DNA from 4 places in the Brevibacillus sp. JB24b genome. Region 1 is predicted to be linked to each of the others. Evidence: predicted binding sites of a transcription regulator. Region 1 holds the regulator's gene; each other region holds the start of a gene.
The links. Region 1 encodes LexA, which represses DNA repair genes until DNA is damaged. Its sites were predicted from a motif close to CGAACATATGTTCG; they were not measured.
Positions count from the first base shown of each region.

Region 2: a site for LexA is predicted at 6,434-6,447, ahead of ACQV1I_RS21320 (carbohydrate kinase). Genes of this name have one in related genera too.
Region 3: a site for LexA is predicted at 5,068-5,081, ahead of ACQV1I_RS17510 (ImmA/IrrE family metallo-endopeptidase). Genes of this name have one in related genera too.
Region 4: a site for LexA is predicted at 4,594-4,607, ahead of ruvC (crossover junction endodeoxyribonuclease RuvC). Genes of this name have one in related genera too.

Region 1 covers NZ_JBNVQV010000001.1:3,445,672-3,453,856, forward strand. Annotated here, with positions in the region: gene crcB (fluoride efflux transporter CrcB) at 1-189, opposite strand, end outside; gene crcB (fluoride efflux transporter CrcB) at 176-580, opposite strand; fluoride riboswitch at 641-700, opposite strand; gene ACQV1I_RS16050 (DUF896 domain-containing protein) at 770-964, opposite strand; gene ACQV1I_RS16055 (LysM peptidoglycan-binding domain-containing protein) at 1,043-1,429, opposite strand; gene lexA (transcriptional repressor LexA) at 1,591-2,211, shown strand; partial or broken gene ACQV1I_RS16065 (isochorismatase family protein) at 2,329-2,726, shown strand; gene ACQV1I_RS16070 (DUF456 domain-containing protein) at 2,911-3,399, opposite strand; gene ACQV1I_RS16075 (hypothetical protein) at 3,495-3,914, shown strand; gene ACQV1I_RS16080 (GNAT family N-acetyltransferase) at 4,038-4,544, opposite strand; gene ACQV1I_RS16085 (aminoacyl-tRNA deacylase) at 4,616-5,080, opposite strand; gene ACQV1I_RS16090 (DMT family transporter) at 5,160-6,041, opposite strand; gene ACQV1I_RS16095 (zinc-dependent alcohol dehydrogenase family protein) at 6,470-7,453, shown strand; gene ACQV1I_RS16100 (hypothetical protein) at 7,651-8,067, opposite strand.
Region 2 covers NZ_JBNVQV010000001.1:4,563,164-4,571,348, reverse strand. Annotated here, with positions in the region: gene ACQV1I_RS21345 (PTS transporter subunit EIIC) at 55-1,500, shown strand; gene ACQV1I_RS21340 (copper homeostasis protein CutC) at 1,671-2,351, shown strand; gene ACQV1I_RS21335 (hypothetical protein) at 2,389-2,721, shown strand; gene ACQV1I_RS21330 (YfcC family protein) at 2,822-4,279, shown strand; gene ACQV1I_RS21325 (pseudouridine-5'-phosphate glycosidase) at 4,406-5,326, opposite strand; gene ACQV1I_RS21320 (carbohydrate kinase) at 5,323-6,417, opposite strand; gene ACQV1I_RS21315 (DeoR/GlpR family DNA-binding transcription regulator) at 6,626-7,417, shown strand; gene ACQV1I_RS21310 (hypothetical protein) at 7,499-8,056, shown strand; gene ACQV1I_RS21305 (Cof-type HAD-IIB family hydrolase) at 8,121-8,185, opposite strand, start outside.
Region 3 covers NZ_JBNVQV010000001.1:3,743,716-3,751,900, forward strand. Annotated here, with positions in the region: gene ACQV1I_RS17480 (permease prefix domain 1-containing protein) at 1-574, shown strand, start outside; gene ACQV1I_RS17485 (TolB family protein) at 599-1,648, shown strand; gene ACQV1I_RS17490 (hypothetical protein) at 1,866-2,522, opposite strand; gene ACQV1I_RS17495 (stage II sporulation protein M) at 2,969-3,595, shown strand; gene ACQV1I_RS17500 (DUF2500 domain-containing protein) at 3,669-4,055, shown strand; gene ACQV1I_RS17505 (GTP pyrophosphokinase) at 4,346-4,987, shown strand; gene ACQV1I_RS17510 (ImmA/IrrE family metallo-endopeptidase) at 5,118-5,735, shown strand; gene ACQV1I_RS17515 (hypothetical protein) at 6,059-6,340, opposite strand; gene ACQV1I_RS17520 (YolD-like family protein) at 6,607-6,957, opposite strand; gene ACQV1I_RS17525 (MarR family winged helix-turn-helix transcriptional regulator) at 7,090-7,536, shown strand; gene ACQV1I_RS17530 (MFS transporter) at 7,549-8,185, shown strand, end outside.
Region 4 covers NZ_JBNVQV010000001.1:1,432,419-1,440,603, reverse strand. Annotated here, with positions in the region: gene yajC (preprotein translocase subunit YajC) at 1-59, opposite strand, end outside; gene tgt (tRNA guanosine(34) transglycosylase Tgt) at 79-1,209, opposite strand; gene queA (tRNA preQ1(34) S-adenosylmethionine ribosyltransferase-isomerase QueA) at 1,331-2,359, opposite strand; gene ruvB (Holliday junction branch migration DNA helicase RuvB) at 2,407-3,414, opposite strand; gene ruvA (Holliday junction branch migration protein RuvA) at 3,418-4,038, opposite strand; gene ruvC (crossover junction endodeoxyribonuclease RuvC) at 4,035-4,535, opposite strand; gene ACQV1I_RS06995 (hypothetical protein) at 4,807-4,998, opposite strand; gene ACQV1I_RS06990 (hypothetical protein) at 5,181-6,344, shown strand; gene ACQV1I_RS06985 (nucleobase:cation symporter-2 family protein) at 6,437-7,750, opposite strand; gene ACQV1I_RS06980 (xanthine phosphoribosyltransferase) at 7,776-8,185, opposite strand, start outside.

The DNA of each region.
Region 1 (8,185 bases):
TACCACAAAAAATGGGGCCAATGAAGAGCTTGTTATTATACCTAATAAAAAACATCCAAGAATATTGATACAGCAGGTTGCCAATGGAAACATTCCTTGATAACGCCGATTTATCAGCAGACTGATTCCATAGCGAGCCACTGCTCCCAGACACCCGCCTAATGCTACTCCTATACTATTCAATAGCATCAGTCTCGCTCCCTCTCTGTGCTAATCGAGTACCTATCAAAGAACCAAGCCATGCCATTAATAACCCTCCCCATAGACTGGCCAACACATAACAAATCGCTAGCATATATTGATGCTGATGCCAAAGAGTTAGCGTCTCTACACTAAAAGTCGAAAAGGTAGTAAAAGAGCCAATAAACCCTGTTCCTACTCCTACGGTAAACCAGGAAGGCAGTTGATTTCGAGTTAGGATATATTGATTGAGAATGCCTAATCCAATGCAGCCTATGAAATTAATTACTAGCGTTCCTAAAGGAAATGAAAGCCCCCACCAGCCCGATGTCCATGCTCCTAGTAAATATCGAGATACAGCCCCCATCATTCCTGATAGTCCAACAATAAAAAATGACATGCACTCCCTCCTCTATCATCTATTTCTGACACATATACAAACAAACTCCTACCAGCAATATTACTGGTAGGAGTCATTAGCCTAACGGCGCTTCGGGCGAACTCCATCGCCTCTTATTTGCTTGTAATTGTAAGTAACCCTAATCAACGGCACTATTCCTACGTGGATTATTTAAAGAAATCACATAGACTAGTGCTTATGCTTAGGTTCCTCATCCTCTACATAACGGATCGAGTCTAAACTAGATTTCAAGGAAGCCTTCATAGCATCAATGTATTTTTGACGAAGAACTTGTTGCTCCGCTTTTTCTTCTGGAGTTAAGCCAACACCCTTCGATTTCTTGGCTAATTCATTAATACGTTTTACCTCTGCATCAGTAACCAATGGTGATACCTCCTCAACTAACTTCTCTTTATTATAACACAAGACCAAAGAGAGGAGATATAAATTATGGTTTAAAGCCTACCGGTATGCTGGAATAACGAGATTATTTCCTGCATAAATCATTGGGCTATCTAATTGATTTCGTATCATGATCTCTTCCTTTAGTTCCCTAACTGATAACCCGGATTCCTGCTGATATGCTTCCGCAATACTCCACAGCGTATCACCTGGCTGAATGGTAATGACAAGAGCTTCTTGCTGTGTATTGGGAGCTGCAATAGCCACTTTTTCTTTTCCAAAAATCATACTGCCTGCTGCAAAGGATACTATTATGATGAGCAGTATCGTTACTATAGCCTGCCCGCGTGTTATCCCTCTTCTATAGTGTACCAACGTGTCCTTATTCGTCGTTGTTCTTGTTTTATCTTTGTATAGATTCTGACAATTGCTAGATTGTACCATCATTATCATCACCCTCGCAAACGTTTGTTCTCATTTCGATAGCATAATCATAATGCGAACAAACATTCCTGTCAAGTAGGCAAAATCGAACTAATGTTTGTCGAACGCAAATTCTCATGGTATAATGTAGAAAATATCTGGATCGAGAGAATGAGGTGTTCGAAATGTCCAAACTCTCCAATCGCCAACAAGCGATCATTGATTTTATTCGTAAGGAAGTAAAAGATAAAGGTTATCCCCCGTCTGTCCGAGAAATCGGTGAAGCGGTAGGACTAGCTTCCAGTTCCACTGTTCACGGTCATCTTGCACGACTTGAAAAAAAGGGCTTAATCCGCCGCGATCCTACTAAGCCACGTGCTATTGAACTATTGGACGAAACTCGTATACAGGATGATTATGAAAGCTCCATTGTTCGTGTTCCAATGGTTGGTAAGGTAACGGCAGGTCAGCCTATTGCAGCTATTGAACAAGTGGAAGAATATTTTCCATTGCCAGAAAACATCGTTACGTCTGACAATGTTTTCATGTTGCGCGTTATGGGAGAGAGTATGATTGAGGCAGGCATTTTAGATGGCGACTACGTAATTGTTCGCCAACAAAATGTAGCCAATAACGGTGATATCGTGGTAGCGATGACAGAAGAGGATGAAGCAACTGTTAAGCGTTTCTTTAAAGAGAAAACGCACTTCCGTCTTCAGCCAGAAAACTCTCAGCTTGAACCAATCATTTTAGATAGCGTTACAATTCTAGGTAAAGTGATTGGCGTTTACCGCCTTTTCCACTAGTACATTGAATTTTAATTTACTTGCTGACTTCTAACGTGCTTGAACGAAAAAACTCTTGGTAAAGATCATACTCACCAAGAGTTTTTTCGTTCTGAACCTTTTAGCTAGCAACCGTTTCTATTACTTTCGATTAATGCTGTCATACAACAAGCAGTTAATTCAGATTATTACGTCATCTTTAGTAGAGATAAAGATGTTGCTAAGGGGAATGGAACGGGCTTTGAAATCCATTCGAGCATTCATAGATCACCAGATACAGCATCTAATCATGATGGGCTGAAACAGAACTCTGTATTGACACAGCCGTCAGAACGGCTACTATATATGGCTTTGATGTAACACTAGTTGGAGACGGACATTCTACAACAGATTCAACCAGTTTACCTGCCGAACAGATGATTACTCACCATAATCGGGTGTTACATGGACATGATCATGTGGATTATTTTTCCCTTGTAAGATATGCGCGTGAAAATCTGTTTTCTCCGACTCACAATCATTATCGGAAAAAGTAAGGTTGGCATACTCTCAAAAGAGCACCAAAACTCTACCATTAAGACCAATCCTGTTCAAGAACAAAAAATAAACCAAGATTGCCGCTTTTCTCTCCAGTTGATCATAGAGAAAATAATTGACAATCTCGGTTTTGTTCATTAGATCAAAAATTCAATACCTGATTTGATTATCCACAAAAAATTTTTACAAAGCTACAATAAAGAACCAGATAATCATGATTAGTTGAATAAAGATTTTCACAATAGCACTACTGAAGAATCCAATGAGGCTTCCTATAGCTATCTTAAAAGCTCGTTCAGCCGGTTGTTTTTGCATCAGCATTTCAATTAATAATACAAATACAAATGGAAGAATAATCATACCAAATGGCGGAAACGTAAATACACCAATGATAATACCTAATATTGAGCCAATTGCTGATGCCTTTGATCCGCCATACTTTTTAACAAAATACATATTGGTCATTAAGTCAGCACCATATAACATCACACTCAAAATTCCCATTCCCCACCAGAAGGAAACCGGCAGTCCTGCCCCCGGATCGGCAATCGCAAACTGATACAATAAGAAACCGCCCCATAATAAAACGGTATCAGGTAACACTGGCAAGAAGATGCCGGCGATACTAAGACCGAATAAGAGAATAACGATCAACCACAATAAAACATCCATGTTTAAACCCCCTCTTTGTTGCATCTTACCCGTTTTCTATATGTACGTATCAATGCTCTCCTACGTTTCATTTTTGTTTACAAGTTTTCCTTTTCTTGTTTGGTATACGTTTCTTCTATTCTTTATTGGCAATACCTGTTGTTTTCTTACTGTCCTCGACTAGTTATGCTGCTCAAGAAAAGCATAGTACAACTCAAGTAAGTATGAGTAGTAATGCTTACAGTCAATTTTCTATTCCATTTGCATTAACAGTAAAGGAATGGGATAGAGGATATGGAGAAGCTGGGGTCACAGGACCTTTTTTCCTAGCTAAAGGTGGTACCGTAACTGTTACATTTGACAAGCATGTAGATACGCTGGGGTGGTACCTACTGAATGCAAATCGGTATGGAGCTGAAAAAATTTATCCAAAAGGATCTACCGTAACTGTGCCACGAAATTCACATTGGATTGTTCTTCTACAAAACTCTGGTATTAATCCTGTCACTATTTCAGGTAACGTGACTATTCACTAGACTTTAATAAATCCTATACTTATCAACAATCACCACTTACATCCGCTGTACTTACTAAGACTGTTTGTAGGAGAATGATAAGTTTCAATAAAATAAGCACCATTTTAGATGCTAGATTATCTTTCATTCTCCTCCTCTTTTTTGAATACCTATTGACGAGAATTTTTGAATGGGACCATCCCAATCCTCTCTTCTCAATTCTTGATAATTATTATTTGTGTATTCAGAAATTAATGCGCGCCAGAATTTCTGTGCCGAAATATTTTGCTCGATCTCAGAAATTTCCCATTCTCCCTGGAATTGATGGAATAAGCGAAATGCCACTTCTTTACCGATCCCATGCATACGATATTTTCTCATGATAAAAAACTCTGCCATTGAGTAATACTCTATGTCTTGATTCTTTAGCTTTCGTAGTAATACAAATCCAGCATATCTCTCGTCTACTTTTATAAAAAAGGGAATCCGATCTGGTTCTGTCCAATAATGATCCAAAAATTTATAATCATACAAGCCATGCTCATTTACATCAGCATAATCAAATTCACTAAAATCGTATTGATATAGCTCTAACAGATGCCGTAAAACCATCTTTTGATGCATAGATACTTTCACAAGCTCTATTTTCATTTCTATACTCCTTACTTCATAGAGAATTTGCTGTATGCTAAACAGCCTTACTCATCACCATATTGTATCTTTTATTTTCTTACACGAACAATTTTTCCTCTATTTAATCTCAATAAATCTTCTACCTTTATTTTTACTAGAGAATTAGGCGAGCCTCCTCCCGTATATACATACTCCAATTCTGTTACTCTAGGATCTACTAAAAAAATGGCCTCAAACCCAAAAGAAGGCACACCACCAGCTGGATAACCAGTTCCTTCTAACACTTCTTTTTCATTGGCCAAACGAGGTCTTTCAATATTGAGTGCTTTACTTACTCGTGATGTACTAGCTCTATCTTCACCTTTTACCACGGCAACAATTAATCTTCCAACTTCATCAACCATACAAATATTTTTAACCAACTCGTTAACAGGAACATTCACAGCTTTTGCCGCCTCTTCAACCGTGTGACAAGATTGACCTAAAATAAAGTGCTGGGCATCAGCATTCTTTGAATGTAGATATTCTTTTACTTGCAACTCATAAGAATTCATATCCCCCTCTCCTTTCTAAAATATTTTCCTCATTTTACCTATGTTCCAATGACTTATCAATAGTAGTGGTGAATTTTAGTTACGTATAATTCACCGTATTTTCTTGTTTTGGTTTTTTTAATGTATAAAGCATTCCAATAAAAATGAATAGGATACCCACTGTTTGAATGATACTTGGTCGAAATCCAATAATGACCACATCTAATAAAATTGCGACGGCTGGATCTAAAAATACCATTCCTGAAATCGTTCTGGTCGATAGCTTTCGTACACTATCGAAAAACAGAAGGTAAACAACACCAGTGTGGATAATACCAGTAATGATTGCATATGCCCAATTCAGCGTAGTTAAATCTAAAAATGCATGATAATGAATAAAGGGAAGCAAGCATATAGCACCTAGGGCAGTTTGAATAAACGTGGTGGCATAGACACTTATTTGTTGCAAACTTTTCCCTAAAATCATCGTTAATGCATAAAAAAGGGCAGCTAGAATAGCGTACAAAAATCCAGTCATTTGAAACGAAGCATTTGAGAGATCGCTATGAACTCCAATAATGAAAATCGTTCCTACAAAGCAAACCGATATAGCTAGAACTGATAGAGTTGTTAATTTTTCTCTAAAAATAAAGCTACCTACAAGTAAGACAATCATCGGGGCAAGATGATAGAGAGAGATCGCTACTGTAATCGAAATCAATTCAAAGGATTTAAATAAGAATATCCAATTTAACAGGTTTGCTATTCCACAGAAGCTAACTCTAATCAGTTCTTTTTTGCCCCATTGTTCTTTTTTATACGTTCCTGTAACAACCCATATAAAACCAAGGAAAACTGTCGCACAAATGCATCTAATAAAAACTAATTCTAAAGCAGGGAGACCAGTTAACACAGAAAAAAAACCAACTGATCCAAAAATCGTCATCGCAATGAACATTTGAATAAAAGCCCTTATATTCATAATTTTTTCTCCATTCTATCTATAGAAGTTATTACTCTAACTACTATAGTTGATCCAAAAATAAAACGGGTTCATTGAACTGAAACCGCCCTCTTCCCATTAACGAATAAAAAGATTGCTTTCTAGACTAGATATAAGCTAATCACACAAAGTCGACTAGCAGACAGGAATCCTTTTAAGTTATATACTATTATTCATAATATTGATGACATTGCAAGCATGTTTCTGCATTATTACAAAAAATTCAAAATAAATAAAGGAAATTCTACTACGACTTTTGCATTTCTATGAATAACAAACGATGTAGAGAGTAGCTTAGAAATAAAAACAAACCCATACAAAAATGCTCAAGATAAATTCACTACCTTCATTATAGCTACAGATATTATAAAATAACCTAGAGATAAAAAAGGAAGGAGACGTAGATTTTGATAGCCACTTGTATTAGATACCATGGATTTGGTAGCCCGCAGGATGTATTACAAGTTGAAGATAAACAAATTCAGCCTCCTATGAATGGAGAAATTCTTGTTCGTATGGTCGCTCGTCCCATAAATCCATCTGACTTAATCCCCATTAGAGGTGCATACTCTCATCGTATTTCATTGCCTACCATTCCCGGGTATGAAGGGGTTGGAATTGTTGAGGAAGTAGGTCCTTTTGTTCCTCAAGAGCTGCTTGGCAAACGTGTTCTTCCTTTAAGAGGTGAAGGTACCTGGCAGGATTATATTACAGCACCAGCCGAATTAGCAATCTCCATACCTACTTCCATGGAAGATTACATCGCTGCCCAGCTATATATCAATCCCATAACAGCATGGGTTATTTGCACAGAAATATTACGATTAAAAGATGACGATATCCTTCTCGTCAATGCTTGTGGTTCTTCTATTGGACGTATCTTTTGCCAATTATCTACCATTCTTGGTTTTCGGCTGATTGCTGTCACAAGAAGCAATACATATACAGAAGAACTTCTTCAACTCGGTGCCTCCTCTGTAATTAATACCTCTGACACCGTATTGCATCATACTGTTATGGAATTGACAAATGGACGTGGAGCAACTGCTGCTATTGATTCTGTAGGGGGGGTAGCTGGCTCAGACCTAGCTTTTTGTGTTCGTCCAAATGGTACTTTAGTAACGATTGGACTATTATCAGGGGTGCCTGTTCATTGGGGAGAAATTTCGCGTAGATCAAAGGTAAATATTAAATTGTTTCATCTACGACATTGGAATCAGCAGGTATCTGTACAAGCTTGGCAGGACACTTTTTCTTTATTACTAGCATTACTTATGGAACAAAAACTGGCGCTCATGATGCCTTACGCTCATTACGATCTATTTGAAGTACAGGAAGCTGTTCGTGTTGCCGAATCCTCAAGGAATAGGGGGAAAATTTTTCTTACGTAATGAAATAGCAATCCATATGTTAGGCTGAGTCTTAGACAAGGAAAAGAGAGTTGTTACAGCCGCCAACTGCACTGAACTCGTTTCTTACATAAACATAAACAGGTCCTTCTGTTGAGAAGGACCTGTTTACCACTACCAGGCGACTTTTATTCGCTCACTAGCTTCTGAATAAATATGGTATCTACAAAGTGTAGATCTTATTCAGCAAATTTATAAAGAGAAAATTTAGCCGTAAAGCTCATTTTTTTTGTAAAGGAAGAATTTACACCTGCTTGAAATTGAACAGAGATATTTCCATCTTTTGTAGCTTTAAAGATACGGCCATATTTTGCGTACGTATCATATGTACCTATGACCTTATTATCGGCATCATAGACTGTGTAAGTGATCGGATAGCCTGAATTCGTTACTGTAACGCTAAGCTCCTCACCTTTTTTCAGATAGAAGGATTCTTTTGGAGTAACTTCATAAGAGCTTAAAGAATAATATTTAAAAACATCTTGATCCTGGACACTCGCCGCACTTACTTTTGTTGCTTCTAAACCTGTGAAGCTTGCTCCTGTCAATCCTGCAACTCCCAATACACCAGCTAAAAGAATTTTTTTAAACATCATAATTCCTCCCTTAGGTTTTTGTTAAAATGTAAAAACTATGAAAATTATTAAAATTGCTTTTAAACACTTTCTTCTAAATTGTTCACCTCCTGTTGTAATCATTATAGTTACATTAAGA
Region 2 (8,185 bases), 1.1 Mb from region 1:
ATGGACGTCATGAGGTTTCACTACTCATATATAATTTTAAAAGGAGGAAATGATATGTTGGCTTTTCTTCAAAAGATTGGTAAAGCTTTGATGCTTCCAGTCGCAACATTGCCAGCTGCAGCTCTATTGCTACGTTTTGGAGCGATCGACTATGTTAACGATTTTAATATGGGCACAACTGGTGAATTTTTAAATCATTACATTGCTCCATTCCTGAAAGCAGGCGGTTCTGCTATTTTTGATAACTTACCTTTAATATTTGCTGTCGGGGTAGCCATTGGTTTGGCAGGAGACGCAGTTGCAGCTTTAGCGGCGGTAATTGCACAGTTGGTTTTACTGAATGTGTTGAAAGCGGTTCCACCTGCATTCGCTTTCATCGATGATGCGATGAAATTGGATATGGGCGTACTAGGCGGTATTATGTCTGGTGGATTGGCGGCTTTCTTCTACAACAAGTATTACAATATCAAGCTTCCGGATTGGCTAGGATTCTTTAGTGGTAAACGATTTGTTCCAATCATTACATCCTCTACCATGGTAGTTTTAGGACTGCTATGTGGTCTTGTATGGGGTCCTGTACAAGAGGCGCTTAATTCATTTGGTAATACGGTTGTAGGTATGGGGGCTGTAGGTAGTGGTATCTTTGGTATCGCTAACCGTGTACTAATTCCATTTGGTTTGCACCATGTTATTAACACGATAGCTTGGTTTGAAATTGGCACCTTTACAAGTGCGGCTGGTGAGCTCGTAAAAGGTGACTTGAACCGCTTCTTTGCAGGAGATCCATCTGCTGGACTATTTATGACAGGATTCTTCCCAATCATGATGTTCGCTATGCCAGCGATCGCACTCGCAATCGTTCACACAGCTAAGCCTGAAAACCGCAAAACGGTTGCTTCTATCTTCTTAAGTACAGCAATCGCAGCGTTCTTGACAGGTATCACAGAGCCAGTAGAATTTGCATTCATGTTTGCTGCTCCATTACTATACGGTATCCACGCTGTTTTAACAGGTGCTATCGCCTTTATCATTGTTGAATTAGGTGTACGTCTAGGCTTTGGATTCTCTGCTGGTCTTATTGACTACTTGGTTAACTTTAAATGGTCGCAAAAACCACTTCTGCTTTGGCCGATTGGTCTTGCTACCTTCGTACTTTACTACTTCTTGTTCCGCATTATGATTAAAAAGCTGAACCTGAAAACGCCTGGTCGTGAAGATGATTTTGTAGCAGCAGCCGATGGTGATAAGGCGAAAAGCAATGATGCTATGAAGGAAAAAGCAGAAAAAGTTTTGACAAACATCGGCGGAAAAGAAAATGTCAAGAACATTGATGCATGTATTACTCGTCTTCGTTTGGTAGTAAATGATGACCAAAAAGTAAATGATGCAGCCTTGAAGCAACTAGGTGCAGCAGGTGTTATGCGCTTAGGTCAAGGTAGTGTACAAATTGTTTTTGGTACACAATCTGAGATTTTAAAAGATGAGATTAAAAAACTGTAACGAGTCGTAATTAAAAAATAGCACGATTAAAAGAGGGCATGATCCGATGAGGGTCCTGCCTTCTCTTTTTGCCGTAATAACTCTTGCCGTTTTTGATGCAGAGTGGTCACTCACCATGCTAAAGTAAAAGGAATAACCAATGTGTGTACAAAAAAGGGAGTGAAGGTAGCATGATACTTGAAGTAATTGCAACTACAGTAGATGATGCGAAGCGAGCAGAAGCAGGCGGAGCAGATCGATTAGAATTGATTACAGGTATTGTGGAAGGAGGACTTACTCCTAGCTATGCTTTAATAAAACATGTGGTCAATCAAGTGAAGATCCCCATACATGTGATGGTGCGTCCTCATAGCCAATCCTTTGTTTATACGATAGACGATCTAAAAGTGATGCAGCAAGATATACAAACCATCCGGGAATTAGGTGCAGCAGGTGTGGTTCTTGGGACTTTAATGCCTGACAATCACATTGATTTTCGGGCATTAGAGGCTTTGTTAACAGAAACAGGTCATATGCATGTTACATTTCATCGGGCGTTTGATGAAGTAGAGAACCAACTAGAAGCGCTTGAACAATTACTACAGTATAAAGAGATTACTCACATTCTAACATCTGGTGGCAAGTCAAGTGCCCTACAAGCGGTTGATCAGATTAAAACATTGGTAGAACGAACTTCTTCTACACACCTGACCATATTAGCAGGTGCTGGTTTAACAATAGATACCGTGCCTACCTTTGTAAAAGAGACAGGCGTTAGGGAAGTCCATTTTGGCACGGGAGTAAGGCAGAATGGACAAGCATTGGAACCGGTGGATCCGCAATTAGTTGCTTTATTGAAAAGGAAACTATAATGAAAGAAGCTAGTGAGATAACAGGAGGGGGTAAGTAATGAAGAAACGCCCGTTTAACATAGAGATACGACGACAGATGATGGGAGAGGATATCGTCTATCTGATAGGTGGTGGAGTGGTACATATTGGTGCAGTTGCGACAGCTTATTGGCGGAATGAGCAAATAAAAGTGGAGCTTATAACATTACCAGGTCATAAGGAAGATCAATTGGCATTGGAATGTGCAAGTTTAGCTTGTGAACAAAAAAAATGCACAGTAACAGCTATTGTGGGCATTCATATAGATCAAGCTAGCAGGGAAGAAATCATGCTGGCAGTAAAGACAACTCGTGAAGCAATGCATGAAGAGCTCTTTGGAGAAGGAAAATAGTGATTAGTTACCCCTTTTTTCAACTGTCATAGAACTGAAAAAAGTTGGTTCTTTTTTTCACGTTATAATAGACGGATGCGAAAGGGGGATTTTGTTTTACATGAATGCACTATTTTTCAAGATGAAAAGGAGAAACAAGCATCCTAGAGAATTAAACGTCTTCGTCTTGTTGCTAGGCATTTTACTATTGGCAACTGTACTTACGTATATAGTACCTGCTGGAGAATATGCTCGCGTTGAGATTGATGGGCGTAATGTGGTTAATCCCACTAGCTTTCACTTTCTACCGTCTAAGCCTGTCCATCCATTTGATACGCTGATTAGTATTCATAAAGGAATGGTTGAGACAGCCGACATTATTTTCTTTGTCCTCATGGTAGGAGGAACATATGGAATTATTACATACTCCGGCGCAATGGAGGCTTTGGTGCTAACTATGGCACGTAGGCTAGGGAATCAGGAAAAATGGCTGGTTCCACTGATGATGCTATTCTTTGGTGTCTGTGGTTCCTTAATGGCAATGGCTGAGGAGACACTACCGTATCTAGCCTTACTTATTCCTTTAGCTTTGGCATTAGGTTTTGATGTAATTACAGGTGCAGCGATTGTACTAGTAGGGGCCCAAATCGGTTTTAGTACTGCTCTTATTAATCCTTTTACTATTGGTGTTGCTCAGAAGATAGCAGAACTTCCTCTGTTTTCTGGTATGAGCTTTCGAATTGGGCTATTTGTGGTTCTATACATAGTTAGTGTTACCTTTGTATATCGCTATGCGATGAAAGTGAAGAGAGACCCATCTAAAGGCTTCTTTGTGGAGAATAGCTTTGGAAAAGAGATGTCTCATACTTATTTTGCTCCTATTGATTTGCAAGCCTCAGACAAACAAAAGGTAGTAGATCACAAAGTATTTCTCACCAAGCACAAGCTTGTTCTGCTTAGCTTCCTGCTGACATTAGGTACAATTGCATTTGGTGTCATCAAGCAAGGGTGGTTTATTTCTGAGATTGCCACCATATTTTTATGTTTAGCGTTGGTATCTGGTTTAATCTGCCGTATGAGTGGAAACGAGTTTGTTACTTGCTTTATCAGTGGGGCAGCAGATTTATTAGAAGGGGCTCTAATCATTGGAATGGCCCGGGCTATCTTACTGGTTCTGACAGAAGGGCAGGTAATGGATACGATTCTGTTCTATTCAGCTCAAGCTATTCAGCAGATACCCTCCTCTTTAACAGCTATGGGCATGTTTATCCTTCAATGCTTTTTAAATGTGATTGTCCCGTCGGGGAGTGGTCAAGCGGCACTAACAATGCCAATCATGACACCTTTGGCTGATTTGGTGGGCATCACTCGTCAGACCGCAGTATTAGCCTTTCAATTGGGAGACGGCTTTACTAATATTGTAACTCCTACCTCTGGATATTTTATGGCTGGACTAGCCTTGGCCAAAATTCCGTGGATTCGCTGGTTTAAGTGGATTATGCCTCTAATTGGTTTGCAGATAATAGTGGGAGGTATTGCTATCATCGTTGCACAGGTGATTGGATATGGGCCTTACTAACAAACCATGCGTAGGCTATTAAAATAAAAATGAGGGCAGTTCCAGAAGATGGGGAAACCACTCTGGAACTGCCCTTTTTAGATATGAAGTGTTTTATACCAAAATGATATCTAGATTTTTACTAGCTTATTGATGTTGTTTCTTTTTGTATTCAACTGCAATCTTAGCAGCTACCTCTGCGTTGTGATATACAAGTGCGATGTTGGTTTCTAAGCTTTTGCCTGCTGTTAGTTCTTTTACTTTTGAAAGCAAGAACGGTGTTACTTTTTTACCAGCGATATTATTTTCTTTGGCTTCAGCTAATGCTTGCTGGATTGCAGCTTCAATCTGATCGTATGGAAGAGCAGATTCTTCTGGTACAGGATTGGAGATAACCATTCCACCCTGCATACCTAGCTTCCATTTCGTATCCATTACGGAAGCTACTGAATCAGGCGTGTCCAATTTGAAGTCAACGCCGTAGCCGCTCTTACGGGAGTAGAAGGAAGGGAATTCGTCTGTTTTGTAACCAACTACTGGTACACCTTGTGTTTCTAAGTATTCCAAAGTACGTCCGATATCTAGAATTGATTTACAACCTGCGCAAACCACGGCTACGCTAGTATTCGCCAATTCTGTTAGGTCAGCAGATACGTCCCACGTTACTTCTCCTTCACGGTGAACTCCACCAATACCACCTGTAGCAAACATTTCGATACCAGCTAGTTCAGCAGCAATCATAGTGCCTGCAACAGTGGTCGCTCCAATTTTACCTGTTGCTAGGATATAAGGTAAATCACGGCGGCTTACTTTCTCGACGGATTTGTTAGTAGCGAATTCTTGTAATTCTTGATCGGTAAGACCAATTTTAATTTTGCCATCCATGATACCAATAGTAGCTGGTACAGCACCGTTATCGCGAATGATTTGCTCAACTTTTTTAGCCATCTCAATATTTTGTGGATACGGCATACCGTGAGAGATAATGGTTGTTTCCAAAGCGACGATCGGTAATTTATTTTCTAGGGCGTGTGCAACCTCTTCAGTAAAAGTTAAGTAGTTTTTCATTGTGCATTCTCCTTTACGAACTGATATAGTTTTTCCGGCTGTAATTCGGGAGAGACAGATTGTTCTGTTACTAGCGTCAGAGCTGATGCAGCAAGACCTAAGCGGCAAGCATCTAAAAGCTCTTCACCATGTAGAACACCATGCAGCAAACCTGAAGCAAAGGCATCACCAGCACCGGTAACATCTACTACATCCACTGGATATGGTGGAAGTAAAACCTCATGCTCAGGGGAGGACACAAAAATGCCTTGTTCACCCATGGTTACGATGACATTGAGAGCACCGCGTTTACGAATCAACTGGCAAGCTGTTTTTACATCCTCTACATTGTTAATCTTCATGCCAGATAGAATCTCAGCTTCTTCCTGATTAGGTAAAATGCTTGTGACACCCATGAGGGATTCTGGTAATTTTTTCGCTTTGGCAGAAGAGACGGGATCAATATACAAAGTAATGTTCTCATCGTGGCAACGTGTGATCATGTATGCCAACACTTCCTCAGGTAAGTTCGTATCTAGAAGCACAATGTCGGAAGCAACGATATGAGTCCATTTCTCAGCAACCATCTCGGTTGTTACTTTTTCATAAATATCCATGTTTGCTAGGGAAACGTACATTTCACCATCTACATCTAGTAGTGCTGTGTAAGTACCTGTTTGTTCAGAGGAGAGCATCCAGGATTGACTAACGTCTACGCCATGCTGTTTGGTTTCTGCAAGAACCCATTCACCTTCTTTGTCATTACCTACGCTTGTAATAAGCAAGGTAACGCAACCAAGACGTCCCAAATTTTCGGCAATGTTTCGGGCAACCCCTCCACATGATGAAGAGATGCTAACTGGATTGGAAGAGTGCAGCTTGACTTGTTGTTTACTGCGAGCTTTGCGATCCAGATTGGCACCCCCAAGGCAAGTGATGGAAGCTTCTTCTTTTAAAATGTAGGCTCTTCCTTTGATTTGGCCTTGTTTCATCATAGTGGCAATATACCCTGCTACAGCTGAGCGGGAAATTCCCATTTTATTGGCTAATTCTTGTTGACTGATGAAGGGATTCAAACGGATGTAGTGCAAGATTTGTTGTTCTTTATCCATATGACACTCCTCCTTTCAAACAAAAGTTTATCACTTAAACAAAAGTTTGTAAAGTATTTGTTTATGAAGTATGATAGGAGAAAACATTTTACAAAAATCCTTGTGGGCTATTTCTAGTAATAGTTTCTCTACTATCTAAGCAAAAGTCTATCTGAATAACAAAAGTTGAGTTACAATAACAAAAAGTGGCGAAAAAGGGGCGGTTGGTGTGTCATTAGTAGGAGAGGAACGAAAGGAGCTCATCTTAGAACTACTACAACAAGAAGGAAAAGTAAAAACAACAGAGCTAGTAGAAAAGCTACAAGTCTCTTCAGAATCCGTACGTCGGTATTTAGAAGAGCTGGAACAAGAGCAGAGGCTCAAGCGAGTTTATGGAGGAGCCGTAAAAGTTGGTGGAGACATTGAGTTACTTTCTTATAAAGATGACTCAGAAATTTGTTATAGCAGCATAAAAGGAATTGCGCAGACAGCAGCAAATTTAGTACAGCATGGTGAAAGTGTAGTGCTAGATGACGGGGTTATTTCACTATATATGTTGCCCTACTTATTAGAAAAACAAGACGTGACGATCATTACCTGCTCTGTACGATTACTACAAGCCTTTTTTCTGCAAGAGAAAAGGGATGAGTTTTCAGGAGATATTTATTTTTTAGGTGGGAAGGTACATCAAAAGCATGCACGTGTATGCGGATTGATGACAGAAAAAATGATGGAATATTTCCATGCAGATAAAGCTTTCTTGTGTGTAGATGGATTATCCTTACAAAAAGGAATGAGCCATCATGATGCTGAACGAGCTTTTTTAGTCCGGAAATTTATGGAGAATTCAAAGAAATGTATCGTGCTTTGTGATCAGGCTAAATTGGAATTACAGACTTTTTATAAAATTGCAGACATAAAAGACATCCAGACGATTATTTGTGATAGAGAAATACCAGAGGAATGGATAGAAAAATGTCAAGAATGGCAGGTACAATGGTTGATTGCCTCCGAGGTGTAACCGGTTACACAGAACTTTCGTACATATTCTTACTGTGCTAACACATAATAACAGCAAATATGAGAGTTCAGGAGGCACAACATGTGGTACAGCAGTTGGATGCTTACGGTATTGATGATTGGATACACAGGATGGGGCGGAGATACGGCGAACTCTCTTCGGGGAGAACAGCACACCCAAGTCATCCAAAATGAACTAAAAATCCGTTCCGTCAAAGAACTAACCAATGAGTCCCAGGCTATTATTCATGCAACAGCATTGGAATCCATTAATGAGCAAGCTACAGACCGATCTGTTCAAGGAAGAAGAGTTGTCAAATATACACAAACCTTTCAAGTAAAAACGACACTAAAGGGGAACATAGGGAGCCAAGTACGGGTTATCTTTTATGGATTGGAACCTAAACCTGTGGCTAGGGACCCTTTAAATTTACAGTATCCTGGGGCGCTTGGGGATGGTGAATATTTTTTATTCTTAAAAAAATTGGACTCCAATTCCTACACAACCGTAGATAAATGGCAAGGAATCTATCCTATCTTCGGGGAAAGAACGGTTGCTCTGGAAGGACAAGGAATTTCTGAATTAAATGGATTAACACCGAATCAGATGATTGATAAAATAAAACAGGTAACAAGATAATAATAGAGAAAGCCGTTTTCTGTATAAAGAGAAAACGGCTTTTTTAGGAAGCTCTTATTATAAATTAGTCTAGCAATCCCAACATAGCTAACCCCTTTGCAATCCCATTCTCATTACAATGTGCTGTCA
Region 3 (8,185 bases), 300 kb from region 1:
TTTATTCACCATTCTTCATTACTTATACGCCCTGTTTATTTTACAGGCATATATTCCTCTCCCTATGGTAATTGGAATGTTGCTTGGTAGTTCATTACTTTGGTTCTATTGGAATCCAGAGCATATTTTCCAGCGCAAACTTTTGATCAGCACGATTCTCATTGTACTCACTCTACTCTTTTTGTATTGGTCATATCTCGCTTTTTTAGGAACAAAATGGATTCGTAATCTATTGTTGGCTAACACTGCTTTATTACTTCTTCTCTCTTGGCTTACACTCCTGATGACGGCTTGGAAAAAACCTTTACACTTAGCCCTCTCGGAGCGTAAACAAAGAAACGTAATTCATACAGTAAATGTAACCTTACTGTTAGTATTGCTATATCCGATTATAAAATGGTCAAGTGGTATTCTATTTTTCGGCTGGATTTTCACTATTTTTCCTATATGTTTTCTCCTCGGATGGGCCTGTCTCTATTGGCTTCAGTACAAGTTAATTGGTAGAATGCCATTTCTAGGATTGCTCTTCGGGGTTTTCTCTGCTGTTTTTGTCGGCTTTCTTTGTTCTTTCTAACGAAAAATACAAGAGGTGATATAAATGAACAAAAAAACGCGCACTTGGTTATTTTTAGGGATTGCATTTTGTCTAACAATCGGTCTTTGGGCGACAGGTTCTCTGTATGCATCTACCACTGGAATGGATGCGGGAAAAACAGGTTTGGAAGCAGGGGTTGATATTGCTCCAGATGACTCTCGGTTGCTATTTTCCTACTCCGTTAATGGGGTAGCTAGTCTTTATACAGCAAATCCAGATGGAACAGACGTCAAAAAGCTAGCAAGTCTTTCTGGTCATTCTTTGTTTCAGCCCGTCTACTCAAGCGATGGGAAAAAGATCCTTACTCTGGCTCGACGTACAGGAGCAGAAAAAAAGACCACTGAACAAGCACTTTACGTTATGAATGCAGATGGCTCTGAACTACATCTTTTATCTGAGCCTGATGAGCTGATCACGGACGCCGTTTTTGCTCCTGATAATCAAACAATCTATTATTTAAAAGCTGGAGTATTTAAAAACTACTCTCCAATCGCTTCTAAACGCCCCCATGAATATGATCTTTTTTCTATTAATGTACAGGGGAAGAACAAACGACAAATTACACATGATAAAGAATATCAGATGACAGACTTGTCAGTATCATCAGACGGACAAAAGTTATTCTTCACCAAATTTACAAATTCATCTGACAAGCGCGACTTTAGTCAAGATAAACTGTCACTATTTGCTACCGATCTACAAGGAAAGACACTGACTAGCTATTTACCAGTAAACGATGCACTTGGAACACCTGAGATGTATGACGTTCGTTTTTCACCAGATGAGAAGCAGATTTCCTTTGTAGCTGTTTCACTTGCTTCATCAAACAAAACGTATGAATACGAATTGTTCACCATGGATCTAGAAACAAAACAAGCCAAGCAAATCACCACTTTACAAAAACATGCTAATTCACCTGTCTATTTTCATAAACAGAACAAGCTACTTTTCTTAGAGGATATTGGCTGGCCTGCTGAATCCTCTTATCAGCTTAGAACAGTGAACACAGACGGCTCTAATTTGCAAACGTTACAGATCGTTCTGCCAAAATAAAAACTCTTTCACCAAAGGAAGTACGAATCACAAAAAGTGGCTCGCCTTCACTTTGGGGGATTTTCTATCAAGAAGACAAATATATCGAAAATACTTTTTGATAGAAACAAGAAGCGCAAGAAGATATCTATATTTTGGATATCTTCTTGCGCTTTTATCTTAGTCCAGCTTAGATCAGTTTACTTGTGCTTATCTTCCTATTTCCAAACACTTCTTTCTAAAGTTTCCGTTCATGCCCCTCTGCCTGCACCATAATTTCTGGACTTGAAATGCTGCCTCCCCCTATTCTTTCCGGTTCATCGGTTGGAATTGTTTGAGCTAGACGGATTTGAAACGGCATTTCAAAAATCTCTTCTGCACGTGGTTGAATCACATACTCTGCTCGCAACGGTTCCGACTGAATATAGTTATCATCGAATAGACGAAACGGCATATCTATTGAGAAATGGACTTCTTTACCACCATAATTTTTGATACGAAATTGGCAGCTTCCTTTAACCAATCCATCTGATTCCTTTTGGTAGTGACAGGAGCTTCTTTTCTTCTCATAATCGAGAGCGTAGATACCAGTGGCAATAAAATATTGAAAACCACCTACAAGAAGGTATGTTGCTACTGGCACAGCAATCCATAGTGTCAAAATTGTTTTACCTGTCCCGTATTCTTTCAGGAAAAGAGCAAGTACGAAGAAAAATAATAATAAAAGCAATATACCATCTACATGAAATGTCTCTATTCTGGTAGGAATTCCTATCTGCTGTAAAAGGCGGTATAGAAGCGTGGTGTTATGTGGAAAGGAGGCTTTCAGAAGAAGAAACAAAGATAAACTAATCCAAACCGCCCAGCGTAGTTTTTGATTTTTTTGATTGGTCAAAGAAACACTCCTTTCTCTTGGCTTGGACTGTAAGCTTAAAATTGTGACGTTTTAAGCTTACATTCTAGGTGGAGAAGGCTTTGTTCCTTTCATTTTACCATTGTTTTCCCAATCATGACATCATCTTCTGCCTTTCTTTTTCATGAAAAATATTTTTTAGGTGTTTTGCCTAGCTTTACATCCTTATAAAACCAGAACGATATTTCGTACCATAGGAATTCATGCTCGACGTGTTCTTAAATTTACTTGGATGGTAATATAAATAATATCGTTATAAGTCTTTAGGAAAGGAAAATAAGATCCACACCCACGAATCATGTAGAGCTTTACAGAACTGAGGTGAGCATTGACCATGCTATTTACCTATTATTGTTTCGTTCATGATTGTAGGTGTACATAACCAAGTAGACAAACCATTATTCTTAACTGATAAGGGGAGAAGTGCTATGCTACGTGATTTGTATGCCCAAGAATGGGAACATTTCCGTCAAGATTACAAGAAAAGTTTTTGGACTATTATGCTGGTATCCTTAGTCATCGCTGTTGTTTTTTATATGCTCATTGTAAAAAATCCGCAAACGGTTAAAGAGCTGTTGGCAACACTCGCTCAAGCCTTTGAAGCAAAAGGGATCAAGTCAGGCGGTACATCCACATATTTTTTCTGGACTATTTTTAAAAATAATGTTCAAGCGACCTTCCTATCTGTCTTAGTCGGAATTATTCCGTTGATTATTTTACCTGCCTTCTCAGCGATCATCACAATTAGCACGATTAGTATTTTACTTGCTTCCGTTGCTATTCAGAATCAACCTTGGATAAATATCTTAGTTTACGGAATCCTCCCCCACGGTATTATTGAGATGATTGCTATCTTTTTAAGTGGGAGTGTTGGTATTTTTCTTAGTCTTACTGTATTTCGCCGTTTATTTTCACGCAATCGCCATCATTATTCCGTTAAAAAAGCCATCATCCAGTCACTTAAAACCTATATTTTGGTCATTTTACCGCTTGTGTTACTCGCAGCACTTATTGAAGGCTATGTGACACCTATTCTAATTCACAAGGTGGTATAAACTGTAAAAAAGTGCTACTTATGCTATAATACAAGTGAATATTCTCTATTTTTGTAATTAGGAGGATTCCACTTTGTTCTTTTCTAATCCGCTCGAGCCTGGATCACCCATGTTTGGTTTCATGTTCTCTTTTATGTCTAACGTTATTCCTGTTATTGTGATTGGTGGCTTTATTTTCGTTTTTGGTCGTGCTCTATTTATTTGGACGAAAAATAACAATTCTCCTGTCGAAAATAAACAAGCTCATATTATTTCAAAGCGTCTTCAAGTGTCTGGTCGCTCTGAAAATCATGCTTCTCACACCTCATATTATGTCACATTTGAATTGGAGAATGGCGAGCGCAAAGAATTTCAATTGACTGGACCGCAATATGGGCTGTTAGTCGAAGGAGACTATGGTATTATTTCTTATCAAGGAACACGATTTAAAGGCTTTCAGCGTCAAACTACTTCGGCTTAATCATTCATCTTACATTGATAACACATGAAGTTGTTATTGCTTCTGCGTAAAAATATTGTTTAAATGATGGAGACCGTTGTTTACCAAGGGCCGAGAGCCGTTTCGTTTGAAATGATGTCATATATCCTTTTCTGACGTTGCTGTTTTCGATCAGCAACGTCCTTTTTCGCCGCTTACATATTTCTCCCACAACCATCAGGTACAATAAAGTTAATATTGCTCACCATGCCATGCCTATGAACTGCATTCAGGCTTAGCGTCAAAGTCACAGAAATACAAGGAGCGTACCTATGCTAGAAAATATGGATGTTTGGAAAAACATGGCCTTTCATTATCAATTCGCTTTACGTGAATTGGAAACGAAGATCATGATTGTGAATACAGAATGGAAATTGCAAGATGGATACTCCCCTATTGAACATATCAAAACACGTTTAAAAGAGCCGGCTAGTATCATGAAAAAGTTGGAGCGTAAACGATTGCCAAAGACTTTAGAAAGCGTGCGAGACAAGCTGTTTGATGTAGCTGGTGTTCGGATCGTTTGTGCCTTTGTTGAAGACATCTATCGCATTGCGGACCATTTTAAACAACGAGAAGATTTGCGCCTTGTAGAGATCAAAGATTACATAGCCTCTCCAAAACCAAATGGCTATCAAAGCTTGCATCTCATCGTTCAGGTCCCTCTCGTCTTAAATGAAGGAATACAATGGGTAAACGCAGAAATTCAACTACGGACCTTAGCCATGGATTTCTGGGCCAGCCTAGAGCATATTTTGTTTTATAAGTACGATAAACAAGTACCACCTTATGTCTTGCATGAATTGACTGAAGCAGCTGAAGCAGCCAATAGCCTAGACCAGAAAATGTTGAGATTACGCAAAGAAATCTTAAATGGGAAAGAATTTAAAGTAGTTGCGGGAGCCAAAGCATAGCTGTTTCTCCCCATACAAAAAGAAAAAGGATAATTGGATGCGTCCCGTACGCTTGCAATTATCCTTTTTTTTCTTAGATACGAACAAATATTCTTATTTTTGAGTTATAATTTAGGAGGAGGAGGTTTTCATGAATCTCGAATTATATCAAATGACACCCTTAGAGGAATGGATTACAGCTAGGTATCAGCGACATGGATTTCTAGCTCCTGAGGAATTACACCTAGAAGAGATTGCAGAGTTATTTGGAGGCGAAATTGCTTTTACAAGATTACCATCCCACGTAAGATGGTGCGAGAATAGTGGAGACTTTCTGATTTTTTTACATCAGCATTTGTCAGAAGTAGAACGACGAGCCGAATTTTTTCATGAATTATGTCATCCATTGCGCCATTCTGGCAATCAATTGTCATTGCCACCCGCTCTACGTGACTTACAGGAAATGCAAGCAGGGCACTTTCAATTGTACGCAGCTATGCCCTTTTATTTACTTCAAACATTAACTATGCCTACATACGAAAGGGATTGGTTAAACCAGCTAGCTCAAGCTTTTCGCGTACCGATCTCATTGGCTTCCCGACGATGGGAGCAGATCAAACGCCGAATCTGGCTAGCACAAGAACAAGAATGGAGTATGATTATGTATCGGCAAAAACGAAGGCTAGCTCCTGAACTACCTTCTCTGACTCCCGAAACGAAACGCTTGCTTAGCCAATTGCAGCAACAGCTATCGAGGAAACAAAACTAGGCTACTTTGTCATTCATATTTTTTATTCATATTTTTTATTTATATGTAACTAACTTAGTATTTTATTTGGATGTATACATTTTATCAAAAACACGCATGCAGGCTGGCCCATCTGAGTCAGTCTGTTTTCCTTTTTAGGAGTATGTCAACAATCTACAAGCTCGCTTATGACTAATGTCGGCAGGAGGAAAAGGCGGTCAATAGAGCAGGAATAAAAAGCTCTCTTCCTAAGAAAGAGAGCCCTATGGCAGCTGCATTGGTGTCATTAGTTTCATTTTGTGGGTTTGTGGGTTTCATTGTTTGTTTTTTTCGTTTGATCCTTTTTATGATCCGCTAGCGACATCTACTTGCTTTTTTACAATATGATGGCCAATATCTAGGCCTTTTGCTAGCAATTCTTCTTCTGTCAAAACCGTCAGCTGTTGATTTTTTGAAGGCATCGGCATCAATCCACCTAGTGGACTGAGCATGCGGCAGTTGGTATCTGTCTCGATCACGACGTACAAACCTTTCTTTTCCATCTGTTCAATCAGATTCGCCCAACGCTTCGCATCCATTACTTCCGCGTGCTTGGTTAAAACCATGCCCATCTCTTGTGCTAACATTTGTAATCCCCTTTTGTGCTTACGTGTTTTCGTAAAAATCTCACGTTACATACAATACAGCCAAAACGCTTTCCAATGCAAAATGCATTTTCACGCAAAATTCCAGTGAAAAATCTATAAATTCAGTTGGAAACGTAAAATAGATCGTTCAATCTTGGCGAATCATGATTTTTTGCGTTACTACTCATTTTCTCTCTATTTCCATGATATTTACTCACATTTATTTTATTTTTTTCCTCGATTTATTTTCCGACCCTCACAAATTTTCACCAGATATCCTCCACTTCAGCAGCCAAAATAGTCTGGTAGCTAATCCAAGACACCCCGTTCTGTGTCTGTAGCTTAAGTCGTTGTGACACAGGATCAACATGCAGAGCATGCCCGATAATACGTTGTTCTCCCTTATCATCGTAATAACGCAGTGTCAGCAAACGCTTTTGTTGTAAACCTTGGAACAATATGGCACTAATAGTGACACGCTCCTCCTCGTCTAAGTCAGGTGGACAGTATCTCTCTTGCTCTGCTTTCATTCGTAAATATAGGTCTCGATGCTCTGGCAAGATAAATCGGCTAGACGCAAAAAGATTTTCCTTCTTGGAAACAGGCTTGTTTTTCATGATTGTCACTGCTTTCTTTTTTCGTTTTTCAATGATACTAAAAACTTGTTTCAACTACATATATTTACAAGAATAATTGTCTTACATATAATTGTTGTAGCAAGTATTTTTTCTAAGAAAGGAGGAGCCCCTTTGAGTAAACAAATTGTTTCTGAGGACTCTATCGGCTTTATGCTGGGTCAGACCTACCGCAAGATCGTTTATCTGCTCTCTTCACGCTTAAAGGAATTTGACATTACTACCGAACAATTTTCACTTTTGTATCAATTGGATAAACAAGACGGTATTAATCAAAAAGAACTAGCACACCGTACATCCAAAGATCAGCCAACAACAACCCGAATTTTAGATGCACTATATAAAAAAGGCTTGATTCACAAAAAAACGTCTGAAAATGATCGCCGTGCTTTTTTGCTTTTCTTAACCGATGCTGGCAAAGAAATGGTCAAACAGACACTCCCCATCGAGCAACAAACGATTCAGGAAGCACTCCACAACATCTCGGATGCTGATCTAGCGTTTATGAAACAGCTTTTACAACAAATGAGTGAGAATGCTCAAAAACAGATAGAGTCTTAGGAGTGGTACGTTTTGATAGGAGAACAAGAGAAACTTTGGTCCAAAAAATTTATACTGTTAACAGTCTGTAATCTGTTGTTATTTCTTAACTTACAAATGATCCTTCCCGCTTTCCCGGCCTATGTCAAAGAGACCTTCTATGCTACTGATTTTACGATCAGTCTAGTAACAAGTCTCTTTGCCTTGTCTGCCATTGTGACGCGGTTATTCGCAGGGGAACTCTTGAAGCAGGGGAAGATCACTTTCCTACTATTCACAGGATTGGTAATTGCTGCCCTCTCTACAGCCGGATACTATTGGTGTGGAACTATTGCCGTCTTGCTTGTTATGCGCGTTTGTTATGGAATTGGCTTTGGGATGTCTAGTACCACCTTTCCCACAATGGTTTCTCATGTCATTCCAATTCGCCGTATGGGAGAAGGTATGGGTTACTTCGGTCTATCTACCAGCCTAGCTATGTCTATTGCACCGATGATTGGATTATGGGTGTTAGCAACGTATGGCTTTGGTACATTGACTGCCTCTTCTACCTTGTTGATTTTATTGATTTTTCCCTTGCTGTACCTCGTTTTACCTAAGCAAAAATCAGTTGCAGCTGAAAATGCTGAGCCTACTATGCAAACAGATGCTAAGGCGTCCATTACGCAAT
Region 4 (8,185 bases), 2.0 Mb from region 1:
AAAAAGTAAAAGATCACAAACATAATAATAATCGGCAACAATCCACCTAAACCTTGCATGGTTCATCCTCCTTAGTTCTTAGAAAGATCTATTTTCACCCAAACCATATTGGGCAAAAAACTGGTCCCTGAAATCTCCCAAACGATCTTCACGGATCGCTTGGCGCACTTTTTCCATCAATTTAATGAGAAAGTGCAGGTTGTGATGCGTAGTTAAACGTATACCAAAGGTCTCTTCAGCTTTGATCAAATGACGAATGTAAGCACGCGTATAATTTTTGCACGTGTAGCAATCGCAATTAGGGTCAAGTGGAGTAAAATCACGCGCAAATTTAGCATTGCGAACGACTAATCTTCCTTGGCTCGTCATGCATGTCCCATTTCGCGCTATACGAGTTGGTAACACACAGTCAAACATATCAATTCCACGAAGTGCACCCTCAATGAGAGCATCTGGAGAACCTACCCCCATTAAATAGCGAGGTTTATTATCCGGTAACAATGGAACTGTGTAATCTAGCACTTCATACATCAGCGGGAATGGTTCTCCTACGCTAAGTCCACCGATGGCATACCCTGGAAAATCCATCTGTACAAGATCACGTGCGCTTTGTTCCCGTAAATCCTGGAACATACCACCTTGTACAATCCCGAATAAAGCTTGATCGTCCTTACGCTCATGCGCATTCAAACAACGCTCTGCCCAACGGGTTGTTCTCTCCATCGATTTTTTCACATAATCGTACTCAGCTGGATACGGGGCACACTCATCAAAAGCCATCATGATATCGGCACCAAGTGCATTTTGAATTTGCATTGCCTCTTCAGGTCCAATAAACAGCTTTTCCCCATTTAAGTGAGAGCGAAAGGATACTCCCTCTTCTGTAATCTTACGTAAGTTGCTTAAACTAAATACCTGAAATCCACCACTATCTGTTAAAATAGCTCCGTTCCAGTTCATAAATTTATGCAAGCCACCTGCTTCTTTAACGATCTGGTGACCCGGACGCAAGAATAGATGATACGTATTACTCAAAATAATGTTAGCGCCCATCCCGCTGACTTCTTCTGGGGACATGGTTTTAACTGTGGCTTGAGTCCCAACCGGCATGAATGCTGGGGTTTCAAAAGTACCATGCGGGGTATGAACTCGTCCCAGTCGTGCGCCCGTCTGTTTGCACGTTTTAATTAATTCGTAGCGTACTGCCAAAGTATCTGCACTCCTCAATAACCAGATGTGAACACCATCTGTTTCTTAGCATGTTTTTCCTACGTCTTATCTATTATAAAAGGTCTTATCATGAATCACAAGAAAACGTATAAAAATTCTTTTATTTAATTAACATCGCATCTCCAAAGCTAAAGAAACGATACTTACGGACAATCGCATCCTGATAAGCACGAAGAATATTTTCACGTCCAGCCAAGGCACTAATAAGCATGACCAGGGTTGATTTAGGTAAATGGAAATTAGTAAGGAGCCCGTCAATAATCGCAAACTCATAACCAGGATACATAAAAATATCCGTCCAGCCAGACTGAGCAACCAGCTTTCCACCATGTTCTTTTGCAATAGTCTCTAACGTTCTACAAGATGTAGTTCCAACAGCAATGACTCGCTTACCTGCTTCTTTTGCACTATTGATCAAATCAGCCATTTCCTGTGTTAATTGATAATGCTCCGCATGCATAACGTGCTCTTCAATTACATCTGCTTCTACAGGGCGGAATGTTCCTAATCCAACGTGTAAAGTAACATAGGCTACTTTAATTCCTTTTTCCTGAAGCTGTTTCAAATAATCTTGCGTAAAATGTAAGCCCGCTGTCGGTGCTGCAGCAGATCCTAACTCTTTAGAGTAAACAGTCTGATACCGTTCTCGATCGTCTAATTGTTCATGAATATATGGTGGCAAGGGCATTGAACCTAATCGATCTAAAATCTCATAGAAAATTCCCTCGTAAGAAAATCGAACAATGCGTCCTCCTGTTGGTGTAATCTCCTCGCAGACACAGCGAAGCATACCATCACCAAACTCTATCTCAGCTCCTACTTTAAATCGCTTCCCTGGACGTGCCAAGGTTTCCCAACGATCATCACCTAGCGATTTAAGTAACAGAATCTCAATTTTAGCCCCTGTCTCACTTTTTACGCCAATCAAACGGGCGGGCAACACGCGACTGTCGTTTACAACCAGCACGTCCCCCGCTTCTAAATACGTAATTAAATCCGTAAACTGCTGATGAGTTACTTCACCTGTTTGTTTATCAAGAACAAGCAAGCGAGACCCTGTGCGATCCTCTAGTGGATGCTGGGCAATCAACTCTTCTGGCAGATCAAAATCAAATAAAGTTACATCCACGTTTCTCTAATCTCCTTTTTCGCAATTCATTGCTGTTAGATATCCTACTAAGACTCCGAGGGCATTGGGAGTTGAAAATGCGTGTAACAAGCTGGTGTCGCAATACGTCCACGCGGTGTTCGCTGAATGAACCCAATTTGTAACAAATAAGGCTCACATACATCTTCAATCGTTTGAGATTCTTCTCCAATGGTAGCTGCAATAGTATCCAATCCTACTGGTCCGCCTGCAAATTTTTCAATGATGGCAAGAAGTAATTTATGATCAATATGATCTAATCCGCAAGCATCCACTTGAAGCCTCACTAAAGCTTCATGTGCAATTTCTTGTGTAATAATCCCTTCACCCTGAACTTGAGCAAAATCCCGGACACGTTTTAATAAACGATTGGCGATACGCGGTGTACCTCGCGAACGTTTGGAAATTTCCAGGGCCCCACCTTCTTGCATACCGATCTGTAGTATGTCTGCTGCACGCGAAACAATGAAAGCTAATTCTTCAATTGTATAGAATTCTAAACGATTAACGACCCCAAATCGATCACGTAGTGGAGATGAAAGTAGTCCCGCACGCGTCGTAGCTCCTATCAATGTGAAGGGAGGTAGATCAAGGCGGACATTGCGAGCACTTGGCCCTTTTCCGATGATGATATCTAGAGCAAAATCCTCCATTGCTGGATACAAGACTTCTTCTACACTGCGATTGAGTCTATGTATCTCGTCAATAAACAGTACATCCCCTTCTTGTAGATTCGTAAGGATGGCAGCTAAATCACCTGGTCGTTCAATGGCTGGTCCAGAGGTTGTTTTTAAATTAACACCTAGTTCATTAGCTATAATCTGGGATAAAGTTGTCTTTCCTAAACCTGGAGGTCCATATAATAGTACATGGTCCAACGCCTCTTTGCGCATTTTAGCAGCTTCGATAAAGACCTTTAAATTCTCCTTTACCTGCTTTTGCCCGATGTATTCGGATAAGAAGCGAGGACGCAAACTAAATTCGTTAGCATCTTCTTCCCACTGCATGTGGGTCGTAATAATCCGATTATCGTCCATCTTTTATCCCCTCATAAAGAGCGCAAGCCCCTGTTTAATCAATTGTTCTACACTGGCCCCAGTCTTCGCTGATTCCAACAATTTAGGACGAATCCCTTGAGTTTCGTTGTCTGAATAACCTAAAGCCATCAATGCCTGCATGGCTTCTTCTAACGCAGCCATGTCGGAATTTCCCTTCACCAATAAAGATTCTGGTGCAGACGTAACTAGCATAGATGGTGTAAATCCCTTCAACTTATCTTTCAAATCTAAGATCATGCGCTGAGCTGTCTTTTTCCCAATACCAGGAAACTTCGTTAAGTAGGTCACATTCTCTTGTTGAACAGCGGAGACAATTTGGTCAGGTGTAGCCCCAGCTAATATAGCCAAGGCTCCTTTTGGTCCGATGCCATTCACATCAAGTAATCGGCGATATAAATCACGTTCGTCTCTAGTTGCAAATCCATACAAATGAATCGCATCTTCACGTACATGGTGATGAGTAAATAAGCGGCAAGATTTCCCTTCATCTTTCACAAAATAATAAGGATTAGGACAAAAAACACGGTAACCTAGCCCACCTGCTTGCACTACAACGTATTCCGTATCTATATAAGAGACAATTCCCTCTACAAAATCAATCATTTCTTTGCACCTTCCGATATATCATAATACGTGCGGCTTTGAGCATGAGTAATCGCTACACCCAATGCGTCCGCTACGTCATCCGGTTTTGGTACTTCCTTTAACTTCAATAACATCCGTACCATTTCTTGAATTTGTTTTTTCTCAGCTCCACCGTAGCCAGTTACCGCTTGCTTGATTTGCATCGGTGTGTATTCAAAAACCGGGATTCCTTTTTGCTCAGCAGCTAAAATAATGACACCACGAGCCTGTCCTACAGTAAAAGCTGTAGTCACATTTCGATTAAAAAATAATTTTTCTATGCCCATTTCATCAGGCTGATACGTATCTAAAAGCTCGATGGTAGCATCATACACTTGGCGCAAGCGTAGGGGCACAGGTGTATGAGCTTCTGTCTGTATGCTACCATACTGCACAGGCTTTAAGGAACTTCCTTCTTTATCTATAAATCCAAACCCGACAATTGCAATCCCCGGGTCAATTCCAACTATCCGCATTACGTTCTCTCCGCTTCTTCCTGTCTTCCTCTAACTGTAACACAAACCAGACAGATTGCGAACATGCATTTCCGTTGAAAGTTTGATAACCCAATCCGAAAAACAATCGAACCCTAGCATTTTTTAAACCATTTCTTCGTCATTTTACGATTATTTTTCTCGAGTTTAATCTGTTGATTGATAAGGCCAACGCAAAGGCCAACACAGAAAAAGCCTGCTGAGATTTTCTCAACAGGCTTCCCTGCCTCGTTCAAAAACGTGGGACGGCCAATTAATGTTTGTTCATACCAAGTTCATCTGCTGCGTCATGTAGCATGTGAGCGTAATCGTCCACTTCATTCTGCATTTGCTTTTCGATATTATTTATTCTTCGATAATCCAATTTGTTATGACCTTGGTTAAGCTGAACATACAAGCGTTGGTGGAACTGGTCTTTGTAGCTTCCTCCTGGCATTGAAGACATACAAGAACTCCTCCTTCACATGGCCGTCCCCTACAGTATGCGATGTTAATGATTGTGGTATGTATCCCGATTTTACCTATTCCGTTCATTCGTAAAGGACGACAAGCTTTGAATGAAATGGATAACTGGAAGCATCCTATGGCTATAATCATTTGATTTGTTATCTCAAAGGGGGATATGTTATGAAAAAGAAATCCTTTTCTAGTCTCTATTTTCTGCTAATCTGCTTTTGTTTGCTATTCTCCCCCTCCACTGTTTTTGGAAAACATCATGCGTACGTAAGAGAAACAGATAAACCCGCTCCCTTTGCTCCGGGTTCCTTGCCTCAGGGGGGATTGACCATCATTGTCAAAACTTCTGTAAATGCTACTTTCCAATCCAAACTGACAGTAACAGGTCGGGAAAAATGGGGACAACTAATTGAAGCTAGGCCACGCATTTCAAGCTCTGAACCGGAATTTATTCGAGCCATAATCTATACGGAGAAAAATCGTTATCTATATAGTGACGATCAACGTCTATTTGAACAGGCTTCATTTCAAGAAGTACTATTAACGAACCCGTTACGTAAACACCTTGAAAAATGGGTTTCTTTAACAGAACAGAAGCATTATGGTACCTTATCTGGGTGGAATGAGGTGCAACGAAACTTTAAGCGTATGTCATATGGAACTGTCACAGATATTGAATCAGGTGAACAATTCCGTGTACAACGTCGTGCTGGTAGTGATCATGCCGACGTACAACCTTTAACGAAACAAGATACTTTCATTATGAAGAGGATATATCAAGGAAAATGGAGCTGGAAAAGGCGCGCCATTTTACTAACTATCAACGGACAGCATTACGCAGCTTCTATGCACGGGATGCCTCACGGTGGTGATGGAATTGCTGGAAATCAATTTAACGGGCATTTTTGTATTCATTTCCTAGGTAGCTCTACTCATAAGCGTCCCGAACCGGATGCTGGCCACCAATTTATGATTCGAAAAGCGGCTGGAACACTCTATTCTGCCTTGCGGAAGGCTAGTCCTCTCCAAATTATTGATTACTATCTCACTTGCTTACGAGAAGAAGAGCCTCTTGCTTCTTTTTTGGTTGCTGGATCACCAAGCTCTCTGGCTTCCATGAATGATCCAGTGTATGTTCGTGAACCGTTGCACCCACTTTTAGATAAGATGACAGCAGAAGAGCAAACCAGTGATATGTTCTCGGTCACCATCCCTGTGCAACTCTCCTATACAGAAAAAGGGAAGAACTATCAAAGAGTCTGTTATTTTACGTTAGTTAGAGGCTCTCAATGGGATCGTTGGCGAATTGCTGAAATGGAGCTTGTTGGAGAGTAACAGGAAAACGGCGATTAAAAAGGATGTTCCAAAGCAAGCTTGCTTTTCGGAACATCCCTTTTTATCTTCTAAACCTGCAATTGTCGATTCACTTACGCAGATACTGTTTCTGAGGTTGTCTGAGAAGAGCTTTTAACTACCTTGTCATTTCGAGACAAGCAGATATTTAATACAATTGCAGTTAGCGAGCCTGTAACGATACCGTTTTGCATAATCATCTTCGCCATTCCTGGTAGCTGATCAAACATTTGTGGTACCACTGCGGAACCTAAACCTACCGCTATACTACAAGCTGCAATTAACAGATTTTCATTTTTGGATAGATCAACACTAGATAAAATATTAATACCTGATGCCACTACCATACCGAACATAGCGATCATAGCCCCACCTAGTACAGCATCAGGAATAACAGTTGTAAGTGCAGCCAATTTTGGTAGCATTCCCAATGCAACTAGGATTACACCGGCACCCATAATGGCTTCCCGCCCTTTGATACCCGTCAGGGAAAGCAAACCCACATTTTGTGAGAAAGCGGTATACGGAAAGGCGTTAAAAACGCCACCCATTGTAATAGCAAGACCTTCTGCACGTAAGCCCTTTACCACTGTTTTGGATTCAATCTTGGTGTCAGTTACTTTACCGACTGCAAAATAGACACCGGTAGATTCCACCATACTGATCATATTTACTATTATCATAGTTAGAATTGCCATTATATCAAAGCGAGGCGTACCGAAATAGAATGGTTGTACAATGCTAATCCAGGAAGCAGTCCACACATGTGAGAAGTCAACCATGCCCAAGAAAAAGGCAATCATTGTGCCGGTCACAAGTCCAACCAATACGGCAATTGATCGGATAAATCCAGTAAAAAAGCGATTAAACAACAAGATTAAAAGCAAGGTTACAAGAGCTAGAAGTAAATTAGTAGGTGAACCAAAAGAAGCATTCCCTTCCCCACCAGCCGCATTCTTCATCGCAACAGGAATTAAGGATAAACCAATGATAGTGACAACTGAGCCTGTAACCACCGTTGGAAAAAAGCGTAGCATTTTACCAAATAAAGGCGCAAACAAAAATACAAAAATACCAGATACAATAATAGCTCCATATGCGGTTGTTAAGCTGTTACCAGCTGAAAGTGACACGGCAATAATGGGTCCTACCGCTGTAAAGGTACATCCCAGCATGACGGGAAGCCCCGATCCAATGTACCTTCCCCCATACACTTGAAGCAAGGTAGCAAGTCCACTAGTGAAGAGGTCCGCCGCGATTAGATATGCCATCTGTTGTGGCGTTAATCCTAATTCTTTACCGATAATGAGCGGAACAATAACAGCTCCCGCATACATCGCTAGAACCTGTTGAAAGCCCAAGGTAAAAATCTTTTGCTTGCTTAACATTGTGCTCTACCTCTCCCTTTTTGCCTTACGATTTGCATGCACCGATTTCCTCGATGAATTCAATACCTGTTTCAGGCGACATCGATTTGATTCGAGCTAACGAATGAATAGCAATCCCTCTGTCTTCCAGCAAACCTCGGCCTTCTTGGAAGCTTTTTTCTATGACAGCACCTACGCCTACTAACTCGGCACCAGCTTCTTTTACAATGTCGCATAACCCTACTAAAGCAGCTCCCGTAGCCAAGAAATCATCTACGATTAGTACACGCTCACCAGGCTTTAAATAGGCTTTAGCCACACTAATTTGATATGTTTCTTTGCGTGTGAACGAATGCACAGATGCCGTATACACATCATCCGATTGCGTAATTGCTTTTTTCTTTTTCGCATACACAAAAGGGACTTGTAGCGCAAAGCCCGTTGCCATTGCAAATT